DNA from 4 places in the Terrabacter sp. FW104-15G4B genome. Region 3 is predicted to be linked to each of the others. Evidence: riboswitches for the same ligand, from Rfam matches in the RefSeq annotation. Region 3 holds a riboswitch; each other region holds the start of a gene.
What was found. A riboswitch is a leader RNA that binds a small molecule or an ion and turns the genes downstream of it on or off. The one in region 3 is predicted to bind cyclic di-AMP.

Region 1 (4,097 bases), on a different contig from region 3:
CGAGCGGCGCGATGCCCTCGACGAGCGACTCGTACGTCGCGGCGGTGTCGGCCTCGTCCTCCTCCAACACGCCCTGGATGTTGTGCGCCGGCGAGATGCGGATGCCGACGCGGTCGGCGCCGATCGCCTCGGCCACGGCCTTGGTGATCTCGACGGTGAGGCGCGCGCGGTTCTCGGGCGAGCCGCCGTAGGCATCGGTGCGCTGGTTGCTCGACGGGGCGAGGAACTGGTGCGGCAGGTAGCCGTTCGCGGCGTGGATCTCGACACCGTCGAGCCCGGCGGCGATGGCCTGGCGAGACGCGTGGACGAACTCCGCCACGAGCGCGGGGATCGCCTCGGTCTCGAGGGCGCGCGGGACGGCATACGCCTGCTGGCCGCTCGCGGTCACGATCTCGCCGGGCGCGGCGATGGCGCTCGGGGCGACGCTCTCGAGCCCACCCTTGTTGTCCGGGTGCGCGACGCGCCCGGCGTGCATGAGCTGGACGACGACGTGTCCGCCGCCCGCGTGCACCGCGTCGGCGACGAGGCGCCAGCCGGTGACCTGCTCGTCGGAGTGGATGCCGGGGGTGTCGAGGTAGCCCTGGCCGACGGCGCTCGGCTGGGTGCCCTCGGTGATGATCAGGCCGGCGCTCGCGCGCTGGCCGTAGTACTGCGCGTTGAGCTCGGTCGGCGCCTGGCCCTCACCCGCGCGGTTGCGCGTCAGCGGTGCCATGACGAAGCGCTGGGGGAGGTCCCAGCGGCCGATACGGATGCTCTCGAAAGCCGTGCTCACAGGCCTGCTCCTGAAGTGTGGGGACTGTCGGATCTGTCGGGGCCGCCACCGAGGCGGTGGAGACTTCAACTACCTGGGCGACAAGGAGCAGGAGCGGCCGATCATTCCCATGTGCCCGCAGTGTGGGCGATGTCGCAGGAAGGACCGGGCAGGTACGCCGGAGGGGGGGATGCCCGAAGGCATCCTCCCCTCTCGAAGCCGCGTCAGCGAGCGGCTCGGCTCACGGAGCGTAGATGAACGACATGCCGCCGCTCAGGGTGACCGTGCGGGTGTTGTAGTTGTAGGCGCCCGCCATCGCGTTCATCTCGATGATCGACACCTTGTTGCCGTTGACGGCCGTCACCCAGGCGACGTGCCCCACGCTGGAGGAGCCGGCGACGCCGGGCTGCATGACGATGATGGAGCGCGTACGCGGCGTGGAGCTCACGGTGTAGCCCGCGGACCGCGCGCCCGAGGCCCAGACCATCGCGTTGCCGGTCCAGCCGCCCGGGTAGTAGCCCTCGGACTGGTACCACTTGTTGAGGGCGCCCCAGGTGCACTGGCCGGCGGTGGCCCAGTTGGACGAGGCGCGCATGCCGGACGAGGCGCTCGGAACGGACGCGTTGCTGCGCGACTTGGTCGCCGACGTGCTCGTCGTCAGCGTCTTGCGGGTGACGTCGCGCGAGGCGCGGGTGGCCGCAGCCTTGCGGTCGGCCAGGGTCTTGCTGGCGGCGACAGCCTTGCTGGCGGCGACGGCCTTGGCCTCGGCGCGCTCCTGCTCGACCTGCACGTCCTTGATGACCTGCGGCTTCGGCGTGGCGACGCGCTGCGCGGCGACCTGCTGGGCGGCGGGAGCGTAGCCGATCTTCGACAGCGCCGTCGAAGCGGCCGGAGCCGCTGGGGTCGCGGTCGCCGGGCCGACGGCGGCGGGAGCCGCCCCGACACCAGCAGCGGCGACTCCGGCCGGGGCCTGGGACAGGGTGTCGGCGCTCGCCGAGCTGGCGAAGGTGGCGACGAGGCCACCGGTTGCTGCGACGACCGCTCCCGCCTTGATGGCCGGCTGAGCCGACTCACTGGCGATGAGCTTGAGTTCGATGAGTGGGTTGTAGCGGCCTGGCGCACGGTGGCGACCGCGAATGGTCTCGTTGTTCACGCTGTTGAACCTCTCCGCGCCTACGAAGTTAGCTGTCGGGTTCGGGCGGAAAGGTGCCCGGTCCTCACCCACCTCACGAACGAGTCGTGTCGGCGGGCGAGATCTTCACCCCAAGGACGTCCGAAGTCGTTACGCCGGACGCCCGGAGAAACTCGTGGTTCCTCCGCTCCCGTCACAAGGTTTGCTCTCTCTCGTCAGGCGGTGACGGGACTAGGCGGTCCACCTCACGAGAGCCCGACCAGGTGGCCGGGCTTCCGGAAGAGTAGACGAGCCAACTGGCAAAAGTCACGCCACGGTAACGGCGACGCGCCGTAACAAGGCTTTGACGTCCGTTTTGACCGCCTTTACGAGCGCATGACCGGTGCGGGGTGTGACGCGGTTCACATCCAAACCGCGAGCGGAGCCCTCGTGCCTCGGGTAGCCCGGCCCCGTCTCGGTGCCTGCGCCTCGACGTCCTGGGGCTCAGCTCTCGGACTTCTCCGACACGGCGGCGCGCCGCTCGAGGCACAGGTGGGTGATCTGGGTGACCAGCTCGAGGGGCACGGGGCGGGTGATCGGGAAGCGCACGGTGTCCTTGGCGCGGCGGTAGGGCGCGATCGCCTCCTCGAAGTCCGCGTCGCCGGTCGGCACGGGATAGAGGCCGACGTGGTTCTTCCAGCCGGCGTAGTAGATCAGCGGCTTGCCGTCGACCGTGAACGTCGCCATGCCGTAGCTGATCTTCTCGCCGGCGTGCGGGGCAGCCTGGCTGATCGTGCGTCGGACCCCTGCGAGCTGGGTTCGCGTCTCCTCGGGGTAGGAGGCGATGTAGTCATCGACGGACGCAAATCTCGGGGCCAATCCTGGTCCTCACTTCAGTTCCGGACCGGTCGTTGGAGGGGTCATCCCGACCCTATTGCGCAAAACGGACGCGCGCAAAACAAGTTCTCACTCACTGACCAGACCGTCAGAAATGTGCGTACCGTGCCGTTTCGGGTGCGGCTCGACGCAGGAGCTCCCCGACGTCGGTGTGTTGGGCGGCGCGCAGCGGTCAGACGTCGACCCACCGCTCGCCGTCGAGCACCCGCGCGAGAACACCGTGCGGGCGGCGGCCGAGCAGCGTCGCGGTCGCGAAGTCGGCGGCCAGGCCGTCGAAGACTGCGTGCCGGCCCACCATCGCGTGCTTGCCGCCCTTGACGGTGACGTAGCCGACCTGATCGGCGGTCCTGGTCAGGTCCCGAGCGACCGCGGCGGAGTTCGCGGGTCTCGCGACCCGGTCATCGTCGCCGTGGACCACGAGCACCCGGCGCCCGCCCACGTCGAGGCGCCCCTCGGTCGGGTAGACCCACGGGTTGAGCGCCACGGCGCTGAAGACCGGCTCCTCCGCGGCCGCGAGCAGGGCCGCTCGTCCGCCGAGCGAGTGCCCCACGAGGCAGACCCGCAGGTCCGGGCCGAACCGCTCGGCGACCAGGCCGAGTGCCCAGCGCACGTCGTCGACCGGGGTGTGGTGGGCGTCCCAGCCTCGCGTCGAGTTGAGCAGCCGCAGGACGGCCAGCTCGCCCCTTCCGGCGCGGGCGATGCGGTGCGCGATCGGCACCATCCGCAGCACCGACAGCTGGGCCGGGCTCACCCGCATCGGCTCACGTCTGGCCCCGCCACCGTGGAGCACGAGGGCGACGCCCCTGGGCTCCCTCGGCGCGGCCGTGTCGATGAGCCGGGCGTCCGTCACGTGGTGCTCCGTCGTCGAGGGGCCGAGAGTGGTCAGCCGAGGGGGTCGGACGCATGCCGTGTGCCCGGTCACTGCCCCACCGTTCACCGCTCCCACCGTCGAGAGGCCACGAACCGGGGGCCCGCTCGTGACGGTAGCCCTTCGGAGCGGGCGCCCGAACGGTTTGGTCAAACGGCATACGCGATCAGCCGACGCCGGACGAGTGGTGGGTCAGGGGCGCAGGAGGACCTTGATCGCGCGGCGCTCGTCCATGGCCTTGTAGCCCTCGGCGACCTCGTCGAGCGGGAGGGTGAGGTCGAAGACCTTGCCCGGGTCGATGCGGCCGTCGAGGACACGTTCCAGCAGGTCGGGCAGATAGGTGCGCACCGGGGCCATGCCGCCGGCGAGGCCGACGTTGCGGACGAACATCTGCCGGACGGGCAGCTCGACGCCGTGCGGGGCGCCGACGAAGCCGACGGTCGAGCCGGGGCGGCCGATGCGGAAGGCCG
Region 2 (4,097 bases), on a different contig from region 3:
ACGAGCTTCACCGGGGTCGCGCCCCTGCTCGCGCGCCCCGGCCCTCGCCCGACGGTGATCGGCTGCGGCGTCATCCCGCTGCCCCTCTCCTCGCCGCACGTGCCGCCCTTCGGAGCGGGACTGCCGTATGCCGTCGGACCGTCTGCCCTGTTTCGCAACGTCGTCGTCGGGGCCGCGATCCGTAAACTGGTGCTGGGCCGTCAGCAACGGGAGGCACAGGCAGCGCTCGCACAGTGCGTGCCGGGAGCGCGGCTGCCGGGCTACTTCATGGACGGCGTCGGAACTGCGGACCGCTTCCTGCAGCTGAGCGTTCCCTCGCTCGACTACCCACGACCCGACCTGCCACCCGAGGTCAGCTACATCGGTCCCGTCCTGCCGCGAGCCTTCGGGCCCGCTGCGCTGCCCGACTGGTGGTGCCGGCTCGACGGCACGAGGCCCGTCGTCCTCGTGACCCAGGGCACGCTCGACGTCCGGGACCTCGACCGCCTCATCGGCCCGTCACTGCGCGGGCTGCGCGACGAGGACGTCCTCGTCGTCGCCGTGACCGGAGGGCCGCCGACAAAGCAGCTGGGTCCACTTCCGGAAAACGCCTGTGCGGCAACGTTCCTGCCGTTCGACCTGCTGATGCCGCACGTCTCCGCACTGGTGACAAACGGTGGCTTCGGCGGGACGCACCACGCGCTCGCGCATGGCGTGCCGCTCGTCGTCGCGGGCGACACCGAGGAGAAGCCGGAGATCGCCGCCCGCGTGGAGTGGGCCGGCGCCGGCGTCAACCTTCGCACGGGCAGCCCGACCCCGAGCCAGGTGCGAGACGCGGTCCGGACGGTGCTCGGCCAGGGCGCCCACCGCGCTCGAGCGCAGTCCATCGGCGCCGACATCCGCCGGTCGGACGCGCTGGCCAGGATCGCGGCCGAGGTGGAGGCCTGCAGCGGCGCGCGGCAGGCCTCCTGAACCGAGCCGTCAGCGGATGCGACCCGCCTGCCACCTGCTCGTCCAGATCTTGCTGAGCATGACGCGCTGACCCGGCCGAGGCGAGTGCCAGATCTTGCCGTGGCCCGCATAGATGCCCACGTGGTAAGCGCGGCCGCGGGACATGAAGAAGACAAGGTCCCCGGGACGCACATTGGCCTTGGCCACCCGAATCGCCTTCTTGCGCTGCGCATTCGCAGTTCGCGGCAGCGACACGTGCAGCTGCTTGTCGTACACGTAGTAGACGAGACCGGAGCAGTCGAAGGACCGCGGCCCCGCACCGCCCCAGCGATACGGCTTGCCCTTCTGGGCCGCCGCGAGCCTGACGGCCTTCAGCCCCCGCGGGATGGCCACCGACGCCGGCGTGACGTAGGCGACGGGCGTCGTGGCGATGCTCACGGGCTGGGCAGTTGCTGGCGATGAGGTGAGCGGAGCGGCTGGCACCGCCGTGGACGACCCGCCCGTCACCGAGACTGCGTGGTCCGACGGTGCGGCGCCCGCCCCGATCAGCAGTGCCGCCAAGAGGGGCGTGATTGTCATTGACGACAAGGGAATTCGACGTGCAGAACTGGTGGTGGGCATGGTGCATTCCTTCCCGCGCCTGTGAGGTGAGCTGTCGGGTTCGGGCGGAAGCAGCCCGGCCGCAGATGCGGCTTCACCCCGAGGACCGGCTGGCCGGCCCGAAGGTGGGTCCCCCACTCCTGTCCGCTGTTGCGTGGCTGCCCCACCGGTGGACAGGACTCGGCGTCCGGTGGGCCGCACGGGGAGGACCCCGGGCGATTGACTCCAGCGACAATGACAGAACGGTCACGAAAGCATCATCAAACGACAGATCATGGCAAGAGTTGACAGTCTGAAACGGCCGAAAACGGACATCCCGCCCGGGGGCAGCAGCCAATTCGGGTGGACGCGGCGCCCGCCCTTGGCGCACCATGGTCGCTGCTCCACGGGAGCTCGTCAGTCGTCAGCGGGAAGGCCCGCGGGAGAGGGGGTGGCCACCATGGCCTGCTCAGCGGTCACGGTCGCACCCTGCCTCCCGCACCCCGGCTGACCGGTTCATCCGATCATGCCCCACCGACAGGACTGACCATGAAACCATTGACAGAGAATGAGATTCGCTCCTCCTTCGTCAACGCCTCGCGGCGTGAGGCGAAGCAGGCGAGCCTCCCCACCGACCTCGAGCGGCTCGGCGAACGCTGGGACCGGCTCGACTACCTCGGGTGGGTCGACCGCAGCAACCCCCAGCGCGCGTATGCCGTCGTGCCCGTCGACGACGAACCCGTCGGCTTCCTGCTGCGGGCCTCCGAGCGCACCCGCAGGGCGAGCACGATGTGCGCCTGGTGCGAGGACGTCTTCGCCACGACCGACGTCACCCTCTTCGTCGCCAAGCGCGCCGGCGCCGCCGGCCGGGAGGGCAACAGCCTGGGCACGCTGGTGCACGCCGACTTCAGCTGCTCGGCGCATGTCCGACGCCTGCCGAATGGCATGGAGGGCGGGCTCGACCCGCACGTCCTCGTCCAGCGTCGCGTCGAGGAGTTGCACACGCGCTCGTCGACCTTCGCCCGCCGGGTTCGGGACGGCTCGTAGGGCGGCGCCACCGGCGGCGCCACCGGCGAGTCGGATTTGGACGTCGGCACCCCTTCGTTGCTACGGTGGGCGACGCCTCGCAGGCGTAGTTCAGTAGCAGAACAGCCTTCTTCCAGAAGGAAGACGTACGTGCAATTCGTGCCGCCTGCTCCAGATGCGACGGGCCCGGTCATCGCGACCGGGCCCTTTCGCTGTCCCGGGCCCGAGGTCGCGTTCAAGGACGACAACCCGCAGGGGGGCGGAGTCGCGGGACACCCGGCCACCCGGCATACGCCATCGGTCGACGTGTCGCGCAACCGTGACCTATCGACCTTGCGATCGTTACCGGTCAGTAGCATCATGGAAGTGACCGGCCAGTAACCTGGCGCGCCCGCCGACGACGGCGCGGACGCACGACGAGCGACAGAACCCGGAGGGTCCCCGGATGGGCCACTACAAGAGCAACGTGCGCGACCTCGAGTTCAACCTCTTCGAGGTCTTCGGCCGGCAGGACGTCCTCGGCCAGGGCATCTATGCCGACGTCGACGTCGACGCCGCCAAGGACATCCTGCGCGAGGTGTCGCGACTCGCCGAGAACGAACTGGCCGACAGCCTGCTCGACAGCGACCGCAACCCGCCTGTCTACGACCCGGTCAACCAGACCGTGACGATGCCGGACTCCTTCAAGAGGTCGTTCAAGGCGTACGTCGACGGCGGCTGGGGCAACCTCGACGTGCCGGCCGAGCTCGGCGGCATGGTCGTGCCCGCCTCGCTGCGCTGGTCGGTCGCCGAGATGGTGTGCGGCGCCAACCCCGCCGTCCACATGTTCACCGCGAGCTACTCCTTCGCCAACCTGCTGTGGCACATGGGCACCGACGACCAGAAGAAGCTCGCCAAGCACATCGTCGACAGGGCCTGGCACACCACGATGGTGCTCACCGAGCCCGACGCCGGCTCCGACGTCGGCGCCGGCCGGACCAAGGCCGTCCAGCAGCCCGACGGCACGTGGCACATCACCGGCGTCAAGCGCTTCATCACCTCCGCCGAGTCCGACCTCGTCGACAACGTCGTGCACTTCGTCCTCGCCCGCCCCGAGGGCGCCGGCCCCGGCACCAAGGGCCTGTCCCTCTTCATCGTGCCGAAGTTCCACGTCGACCTCGAGACCGGTGAGCTGGGCGAGCGCAACGGCGCCCACGTCACGAATGTCGAGCACAAGATGGGCCTCAAGGTCAGCACCACGTGCGAGGTCACCTTCGGCGAGCAGCAGCCAGCCGTCGGCACTCTCCTCGGCGATGTGCATGACGGCATCGCGCAGATGTTCAAGGTCATCGAGAACGCGCGGATGTTCGTGGGCACCAAGGCCATTGCGACGCTGTCGACGGGCTACCTCAACGCCCTCGAGTACGCCAAGGAGCGCGTCCAGGGCGCCGACCTGACGCAGATGACCGACAAGACGGCGCCGCGTGTGCCCATCACCCACCACCCCGACGTGCGCCGCTCGCTCATGCTCCAGAAGGCGTATGCCGAGGGCCTGCGTGCGCTCGTGCTGTACACCGCGAGCC
Region 3 (4,097 bases):
CGGGCGTGCGTATGCCGCCCTGCCGCCCGCGACCGCTCCCCTCGCCAAGCCCCGGGAGCCATCCGGCGTCGACGGGCCGGCAGCCGAGCTCGACGGCACGGCGGGCGCCCCTGCTGCGCAATGGCCCCCGGGGACGGGCTGAAGTCAGACGGTCTCCGTCGCGACGCCGCGCAGCAGGGCGAGGTAGTCCTCGACGGGCCGCGCACCGGACACGGCGGCATACCCGTTGGCGAGCACGAAGGGTGTCGACGTGACGCCCATGGCTCGAGCCTCCCGCTCGTCGGCGCGCACCTGCTCGGCGTAGGCGTCGGAGGCGAGCACGGCCGAGACGCGCCGCTCGTCGAGGCCGCACTCCGCCGAGAGCCGCTGCAGCACCTCGTGGTCGTCGATGGGCAGGCCCTCGCCGAAGTGGGCGGAGTGGAAGCGCTCCACGGCAGCCGACCGCAGGGCCGGCCCTCCCATCTCGCCGGCGAGGGCGCAGAGGCGGTGGGCGTCGAAGCTGTTGGCCCGCACCGCCCGGTCCCAGTCGAAGACGAGGTCGTCGGCCTGCGCCGTCTCGCTGGCCTTGGCGTTCATCAGCCGCCCGGTGCCCGCGTCGCCGCCGTGCCGCACCGACAGGTGCTCGCTGACGGGCACCCCTCCACCGACGGGGACGTCCGGGTAGAGCTCGAACGACCGCAGACGCAGCGTGACGTCGTGCGGGCGCTCGAAGGCACCGACCGCCGCCTCGATGCGTCGCTTGGCCACCCACGAGTAGGGGCAGACCAGGTCGCTCCAGAGGTCGAGCTCGATGAGGGTCGTGGATTCCGCGGCTGGCTGGTCGGTCATCGTCTCAGTCAACCACGCACGCAACGACGCTCGCCGACCGAGCCGGGAACGCACGATGCCCCCGCCGGATCGGCGGGGGCATCGTGAGGTGGCGTGAGAGGTGACGGCTCAGAATCGGCCGTAGCCCGACGGCGTGGTCCAGATCGAGTGGTTGCCGATCACGGTGCCGGGGCGCTGGGCGTCGATCATCCGGCCCGGGCTGACGTAGATGCCCACGTGGTAGGCCGGCGAGCCGAAGAAGACGAGGTCGCCGGGGCTCGGGCTGCTGACGCGGGTCGCGGCCGACTGCTGCGCGGACGCGGTGCGCGGGATGGAGATGCCGGCCTGGCGGTAGACGTACGAGGTGAAGCCCGAGCAGTCGAAGCCGGAGGGCGACGAGCCGCCGTAGACGTAGGGCACACCGAAGAAGGACTGGGCGATGCCCACGATGCCGCTGGCGGTGGGCGCCGGCGCGGGGTTGATCGCCGCGCGGGGCGTCGAGGTGGACCGCGACACGCGCTGGCTCGCCGTCTGGCGCTGCGAGGCCGCCTCGTCGGCGGCCTTTGCAGCCGCCTCCTCGGCGGCCTTCTTCTCGGCGCGCTGGGTCTTGACCTGGATGTCCTCGATGACGACCGGCTTGACCGTGGCCTGCGCGGACGCGGGCTTGGCGTAGCCGATGGCCGACAGGGCGTTGCCGGCCTTCAGGGCGCCTGCGGCGGGACCGACGGCGGCGGGAGCTGCGACGACGTTGCTGCTGCTCGACCCGTCGGCGGCGTTGGCCGTGCCGGCGAACGAGGCGACCAGACCACCCGAGGCCGCGACGATCGCGGCGCCCTTCACGGCGGGCTGAGCAGACTCCTTGGCGATCGTCTTGAGCTCCGACATCGCGTTGAAGCGACCGGGGGCGCGGTGGCGCCCGGGAACGTTCTGAGCCACGTTTGACCTCTCGACGCCTACGAGGTGAGCTGTCGGGTTCGGGCTGGAGGTACTGCCCGGCCTTCGCTCGGACCAGGTTCGGTCCACGGAGGGCTTCACCCCGAGGGCGTCTCTCGACGCCCGGAGAAAGTGGTTCCCCCGCTCCTGCCATGCGGTTCGTACTGAGCCTCAGGTCGATGGCAGGACTAGGCGGTCCGACCCGGGGCACTCACTCGACGGGGAGAGCAAGTGGGGCCAACCGTACCCAAAGGGATGGGCGTTGTCACCTCCGAGTTCCCGAATTGTGCAAATTCTCGGAGAGGCTCGGGCAAGTGACGGAAAAGCCCGGTCAAGGCATGGCAAGCAGTGACGAACGGCGTCATCCCGAGGTGGCGAACCACCACAGCGGCTGCGGCTCAGGCGGCCTGGCAGAAGACGTGCACCGCGACGTCGTCGGGCAGCGAGACCCCGGTGGAGGGCTCGCTCCCCTCCCGGACGGCGAGGACGCGGCCGTCCTCACGGACCACCTCGACCCGCGCGCCCGGCACGACCCCTGCGCTCGTCAGCAACGCGAGCGCCTCGGGGTCGACCTGCACCGGCTCGCCGATGCGCCGGATGGTCACGACGGCGGGCACGCCGCCGACGACCGCGCTCAGCGTGGTGAGGCCGGTGAGGAAGTCCTCGTCCTGGTGCACGCCGAGCTCCTCGAGCCCCGGGATGGGGTTGCCGTACGGCGACTCGAGGCCCTCGCCGATGAGGCCGAGGATCTTGCGCTCGACCTTCTCGGACATGACGTGCTCCCAGCGGCACGCCTCGTCGTGGGCGTACTCCCACTCGAGACCGATCACGTCGACGAGCAGCCGCTCGGCCAGCCGGTGCTTGCGCATGACGCGCGTCGCGAGCAGCCGACCGTGGTCGGACAGCTCGAGGTGGCGGTCACCGGACACGGCGACGAGCCCGTCGCGCTCCATCCGGGCCACCGTCTGCGACACCGTGGGACCCGAGTGCCCCAACCGCTCGGCGATGCGTGCGCGCAGAGGGACGATGCCCTCCTCCTCGAGCTCGAAGATGGTGCGCAGGTACATCTCGGTGGTGTCGATCAGGTCCGTCACTGTCATACCTTCTCAGAGTCGGAGGACGGTCACGGACCGCCGTCGGGCGCCGGCCTGCGGGTCGGGTCGTGGCGAGGCACCCAGACGCGCAGCCAGCCCGCCCCGGCGACGGCGCCCAGGCCCAGGAGGACCGACGCGGCGCCCAGCGAGACGACGGCGCTCAGCCCTGACAACACCAGAGGGCCCCCCGCCCTTCCCAGGTCGGCGCACAGGCGCCACCCACCGAGGAACTGGGCCCGGCCGTCCGCGGGCGAGGCGTCCGCCCCGAGCGTCATGATGAGCCCGGCCCCGAGGCCGTTGCCGACGCCGAGCACGGTCGCGGCCGCGGTCACTGCCACGAGGCTGGTCGCGAGCGGCAGCAGCGCCATGCCGAGTCCGAGCACGAGCATGCTGGGCACCGCGGCGGCGACCCGGCCGTAGCGGTCCATCAGCCACCCCGAGGGGTAGAAGAGCACCATGTCGAGGGCGCCCGCCACCCCGAAGACGAGCGACGTCTGGGCCGGCGAGAAGCCGACAGACTCCGCCCACAGCGGCACCAGCGCCTCCCGGACGGCGCGCGCGCCGGCCACGCACATGGCCCCGGTACCCAGGGTCAGCAGGACGTGCCGGTGCTGCAGCAGCACCGAGGAGACGCTGCGGGGCGCGCCACCGCCTGTAAGGCGGTGCGCGGACCCGGTGATGTCGGGGGCGAAGAGCACGAGGACGAACGCCGCGAGGCTCGCGACCCCGCCCACGGCATACGCCGCCTCCGTGCCCCCACGGGAGATGACGAAAGAGCCGATGAACGGTCCGACGAAGTAGCCGATGCGGTTCACCCCGCCGAGCGTCGAGAGCGCCCGAGCACGCATGGCGACGGGCACCGCCTCGGTCAGGTAGGCCTGCCGGGCCAGGCCGAAGAGCGACCCGGCCAAGCCGATCACGAGCACCCCGACGAAGAGCATGACCAGGCCGCCGGCGAGCGCTGCGACGAGCATGCCGACGGCCTCGACGACGGCGGCCACGAGCAGGGCCCGACGCTCACCGATGCGTGCGGCCAGGGCCCCCGACGGCAGGTCGCCGAGCAGCTGGCCGACGCCCAGCATCGCCACGAGCAGCGCGGCCACACCGATGGAGGCTCCGAGCTCACGCGCGGACACGGCGATGATCGGCGAGACCGCGCCCGCGCCGGTCGAGCCGAGGAGGGTCGGGCCGTATGCCGACAGGGCGATCGCGCGCAGGCCACCCTCGCGCCCAGCCGCACCGTCCCCCTGGATCTCGGTCACG
Region 4 (4,097 bases), on a different contig from region 3:
TTTGCTAGGCAGGAGAACGAGATGGCTATGAAATCGAAGCTCTCAGTGCTGTGGATCTTTGTGACACTGAATTACTTGTACTGCGACGTCGCCGGGTTGATGGATCGTTCGCTATTGCGCCAGTACCTCGCAGGCAGGGTCAATGGACTCGATGTATCCCAAGGGTTCCTGCTCGCCTCGGGAATACTGATTGAAATACCCATTGCCATGGTGCTGGCATCTAGTGTCTTGAAGTACAGGACAAATCGCGTGGCGAATATCGTGGCCGGTTCGGTGATGACAGTGGTGCAGCTTGGGACACTCTTCGTGAGTACGCCGCGCAGCTACTACCTATTCTTCAGCGTCATCGAAATCGCGTGCACTGCCTACATAGTGTTCACCGCATGGAAGTGGTCGGAGTCCAGCTCGCGCATCGAGGTTCCCGAAGAGCCTGCTTCAGTCTCATGATGGTGCACGAGCGCAGCGGACATCACTAGGAGGCAGAGCGCGATGTACCGACCCGAACCGTGCATGGCCGCCGCCGATGGGGCGCACTCGGCGCACTCGGCGCCTCAAGAGTCCGAGGACCCATGAGAGCAGTAGTGTGCACCGGCTACGGACCACCGGATGTTCTTCAGCTCAAAGAGGTGTCGAAGCCGGTTCCGAAGGACAACGAGGTCCTTGTTCGAATTCGCGCCACGACGGTCACCGCGGCCGATTGCGAACTGCGGGCGTTCGACTTTGCCCCCTGGCTTTGGGTACCGATTCGGTTGTCCTTCGGCATCCGAAGGCCCAGACAACCCGTGCTCGGGCAGGAACTTGCCGGTGACGTCGAGTCGGTGGGGCACGATGTCAGGTCGCTCAAGGAAGGGGACCGAGTCTTCGCGGCGACGGGGATCAGATTGGGCGCCTACGCGGAGTACATCTGCCTGCGTGAGAACCCCCGGACCGGAGCCCTCACCACCATGCCTGCGAACCTGAGCTACGAGGACAGTGCGGCCATCCCTTATGGAGGCGGCGAGGCGTGGCAGTTCCTACGGAAGGCGAACGTCCGGAGCGGACAGAGGGTCCTGGTCAACGGGGCGGGGGGAAGCTTCGGCACATTCGCGGTCCAACTCGTGAAGGTCCTCGGCGCGCACGTGACCGCGGTGGACAGTGCGCCGAAGCTGGAGATGCTGCGCGCGATCGGTGCTGATCGCGTCATCGACTACTCCCAGGCGGACTTCACCGAAAGCCCGCAGACCTACGACGTCATCTTCGACGTGGTCCGCAATACTCCGTCCAGTCGCATGGTGAAGTCGTTGACCGAGAACGGATGCCTCCTCATGGCCAATCCGGGTTTCTTGCAAATCGTTCGCGCCCGGTGGGCTTCATTGGGGAGCAAGAAACGGGTCGTGATCGCGGCATCGAGCGGGACAAGCGAGGACCTGGCGTACCTGCGGGGCCTGGTCGAAGCCGGATTGCTGCACCCGGTCATCGACCGATGCTTCCCGCTCGAGCAAATGGACCACGCCCACAGGTACGCCGAAACTGGACAGAAGTTGGGAAACATCGTTGTCGCCGGCGCCTAGGTTCGGCCGTGATCGCGGCCCCTTCGGGTCCGACACACCCGCTGAGACATATCGGCTAGCCGGCGAGGGTGCAGCGCGCTGGGACGGTGTCGGCGCGGTAGGCACGTGGGTCGCTGGCCATGGCACGATCGCAGCCGTTCTCCTCGCGCCACGCGCCTCCAGAGCAAGGAGAGGGCTCGCCGTCGGGACGAGCGTCGGGTCGCTGGCGGCTCAGCAGCGCGAAGAGCAAGACCCCCGTGGAACCGAGCTTGTGACCGTGACCGCCATGGTGTGCGGTTCACCGGAAACGCGATCACAGAGGTGCGGTTCATCGTCCGCAACGAGTCGAACCAGACGCGCCCCATTTCAAACTGCGCCGCCGTTACGAGCCCTGCGACATAGAGGCCGTGGTCGTGCATGAGCTCGAGGCGAGAGGCAACCTCGCCTACGTGATGGCACCCCCCGTCTCGTTCTCCAGCGCTCGTCAGCTGTGGGCTGGGTGTGACCCTGGCGTCCCTCCTGCTTTTCCTAGCCCTAGCCCTGCGCTATTCCGACACGAGTCGCGTGCCCGACCGCCGTAAGGGCCCCGACTCCCTTCTGCGCCGGCCGCGCATACAGCTCCGTTCCCCGATCCAATGCCAATCCGGAGGTCTGCCGTGTCAGAACCGAACCGCCGGATTCCGAATCGCCGCTAAGGGCCGTGTGCAACATTCGACACGTTCGTGTGCGCCCTGCTTGTTCTGCCTTGGGGAGAAGCGCCGTGACCTGCGTGTTCTCTATTTCGCGAACCCTTCTCAGACAGATCAGATCCGACTCGAAGCCGCAGGCCCGACCATTGGGCCTGCGGCTTCGTCGATTCCGAGGTGCCCCAGGCGCCTAGCGCACCCGGCCGGCGACCCAGCGGGTGGTCCAGATCCTCGAGAGCTGGACGCGCTGGCCCGGGCGCGGCGCGTGCCAGACCTTGCCGTAGCCGGCGTACACGCCGACGTGGTAGGCCCGCCCGCCCGACATGAAGAAGATCAGGTCACCAGGTAGCACCTGCGACTTGTAGATCCTGATCGTGGCGAGGCGCTGGGCGTTGGCCGTCCGGGGCAGATTCCGCCCCAGTCGCTTGTGGTAGACGTAGTAGACGAGGCCGGAGCAGTCGAAGTAGTACGGGCCGGCGTAGCCCCAGCGGTACCACTTCCCGACCTGGGCAGCCGTGAGCCTGAGACCCCTGGTGCGCAGCGGGACGGTCCACACCGGCTGGGCAGCGACCGTGACCGCCTGGCTGGAGGCGGCAGCTGCACCGTTGCCGGCCGACGTCGAGCCGGGCGGCGAGGCCGTGGGTCCGGTGGTGGGTGCGCCCACTCCGAGCGCGAGCGCGACGGCCAGCAGAGGTGTGAGCGCCAACGAGCGGAGTGGACGGAGGCGTGGGTGTGCCTGGGTAGAGGTGGACATGGGATTTCCTTCCCACGCCTTCGAGATGAGCTGTCGGGTTCGGGCGGAGGCTGCCCGGCCGCGAGTCGCGGCTTCACCCCGAGGGCCGGTCCTTGCCGGTCCAGAAATGGGTCTCCCGCTCCTGTCCATCTGAAGCGTGGCTGCCCCGCCGGCGGACAGGACTCGGCGTACCGGCGGGCCGACCGGGGAAGACCCCGGACGATGATCTGTGCCGATGACGGTCGCAGACCACATACACGAAGCGCCAGTGTTCCGTGGCGAATTCGCTGAAATTCACAGCACAGTTCGGGCATATGCGGTCAACCCGCCACCTGCCCGCGGCAGTTCAGTCCACAGTGTCCGCTTGGTCGTCCGGAGCCAACTGCCTCAGTCTGGGTAGGCGACGTGGACGTCGTTCGGCGACGGGGCGCCGGCGCCGGTCTCGAGCAGAGACTTCAGGCTCATGAGGTAGGTCGCCCACTTGGTGCTGCAGTGGTGCATGAACTCGACCGGCTCGGCCCAGCCTTCGTGACTGAACATCACGACCGTCCAGTCGCCGTCCTGTCGCAGTCGCCAGTTCACGGTCGTGCCGACCCACTCGTCCGGCCCGGACACGACCTCCCATCTCACCTGCTTCGTCGGGGTGCTCTCGAGCACCACCATGTCGAAGCCGCCGGGGGAGAAGCGGAACTCGATGAGGCCGCCGACAGCGGCGTCGCCCGTCGTGTCGGTGGTCCACCACCCCGCGAGGCCGTCGATGGTGGTGAGTGCTCGATAGACCTGTTCCGGTGCGGACCTCTCGATCGCCACCCGGTGCACGATGTCAACCACGTGCCTCTCCCTTCTCCGTGCCTGCGCGTGACTTGGCTTCGGCGGCCACTACTGCTCCGACCGGTGGATGCCCTCCGCGATCCGAGCGATGCGCGCGAGCCGGGAGTCCCAAGCGGCTCCGACCGCGCTGAGCTGGGCGACCGCGCGCGCGAACTGGTCCCGGCTGATCTCGAAGCGACGCTCGCGGCCGGCGGCGACGCCATGCACCAGACCGGAGCGCTCCAGAACGCCGAGGTGCTTGGCCACCGCTTGCCGGCTGACCGGTAGCTGGTCACTGAGAGACGTGGCCGTGCCCCCGCCGGCGGTGAGCAGCAGGTC

Region 1: another riboswitch for cyclic di-AMP. It lies ahead of AC3WRT_RS18480 (CHAP domain-containing protein); the one in region 3 lies ahead of AC3WRT_RS20350 (C40 family peptidase).
Region 2: another riboswitch for cyclic di-AMP. It lies ahead of AC3WRT_RS08830 (C40 family peptidase); the one in region 3 lies ahead of AC3WRT_RS20350 (C40 family peptidase).
Region 4: another riboswitch for cyclic di-AMP. It lies ahead of AC3WRT_RS08805 (C40 family peptidase); the one in region 3 lies ahead of AC3WRT_RS20350 (C40 family peptidase).

What each region holds. Positions count from the first base shown of each region.
Region 1 is NZ_JBYTCI010000035.1:302-4,398, forward strand. It holds gene AC3WRT_RS18475 (alkene reductase) at 1-772, opposite strand, end outside; gene AC3WRT_RS18480 (CHAP domain-containing protein) at 993-1,904, opposite strand; cyclic di-AMP (ydaO/yuaA leader) riboswitch at 1,910-2,098, opposite strand; gene AC3WRT_RS18485 (iron chaperone) at 2,367-2,741, opposite strand; gene AC3WRT_RS18490 (alpha/beta hydrolase) at 2,932-3,609, opposite strand; gene AC3WRT_RS18495 (zinc-dependent alcohol dehydrogenase family protein) at 3,820-4,097, opposite strand, start outside.
Region 2 is NZ_JBYTCI010000008.1:89,124-93,220, forward strand. It holds gene AC3WRT_RS08825 (glycosyltransferase) at 1-951, shown strand, start outside; gene AC3WRT_RS08830 (C40 family peptidase) at 961-1,368, opposite strand; gene AC3WRT_RS08835 (hypothetical protein) at 1,355-1,576, shown strand; cyclic di-AMP (ydaO/yuaA leader) riboswitch at 1,557-1,716, opposite strand; gene AC3WRT_RS08840 (FBP domain-containing protein) at 2,059-2,556, shown strand; tRNA gene AC3WRT_RS08845 (tRNA-Gly) at 2,636-2,709, shown strand; gene AC3WRT_RS08850 (acyl-CoA dehydrogenase) at 2,981-4,097, shown strand, end outside.
Region 3 is NZ_JBYTCI010000055.1:5,362-9,458, forward strand. It holds gene AC3WRT_RS20340 (STAS domain-containing protein) at 1-142, shown strand, start outside; gene AC3WRT_RS20345 (DsbA family oxidoreductase) at 145-828, opposite strand; gene AC3WRT_RS20350 (C40 family peptidase) at 937-1,743, opposite strand; cyclic di-AMP (ydaO/yuaA leader) riboswitch at 1,746-1,921, opposite strand; gene AC3WRT_RS20355 (iron-dependent transcriptional repressor DtxR) at 2,139-2,834, opposite strand; gene AC3WRT_RS20360 (MFS transporter) at 2,864-4,096, opposite strand.
Region 4 is NZ_JBYTCI010000008.1:83,973-88,069, forward strand. It holds gene AC3WRT_RS08795 (DUF6326 family protein) at 28-447, shown strand; gene AC3WRT_RS08800 (NAD(P)-dependent alcohol dehydrogenase) at 582-1,550, shown strand; gene AC3WRT_RS08805 (C40 family peptidase) at 2,406-2,921, opposite strand; cyclic di-AMP (ydaO/yuaA leader) riboswitch at 2,973-3,116, opposite strand; gene AC3WRT_RS08810 (SRPBCC family protein) at 3,336-3,779, opposite strand; gene AC3WRT_RS08815 (ArsR/SmtB family transcription factor) at 3,828-4,097, opposite strand, start outside.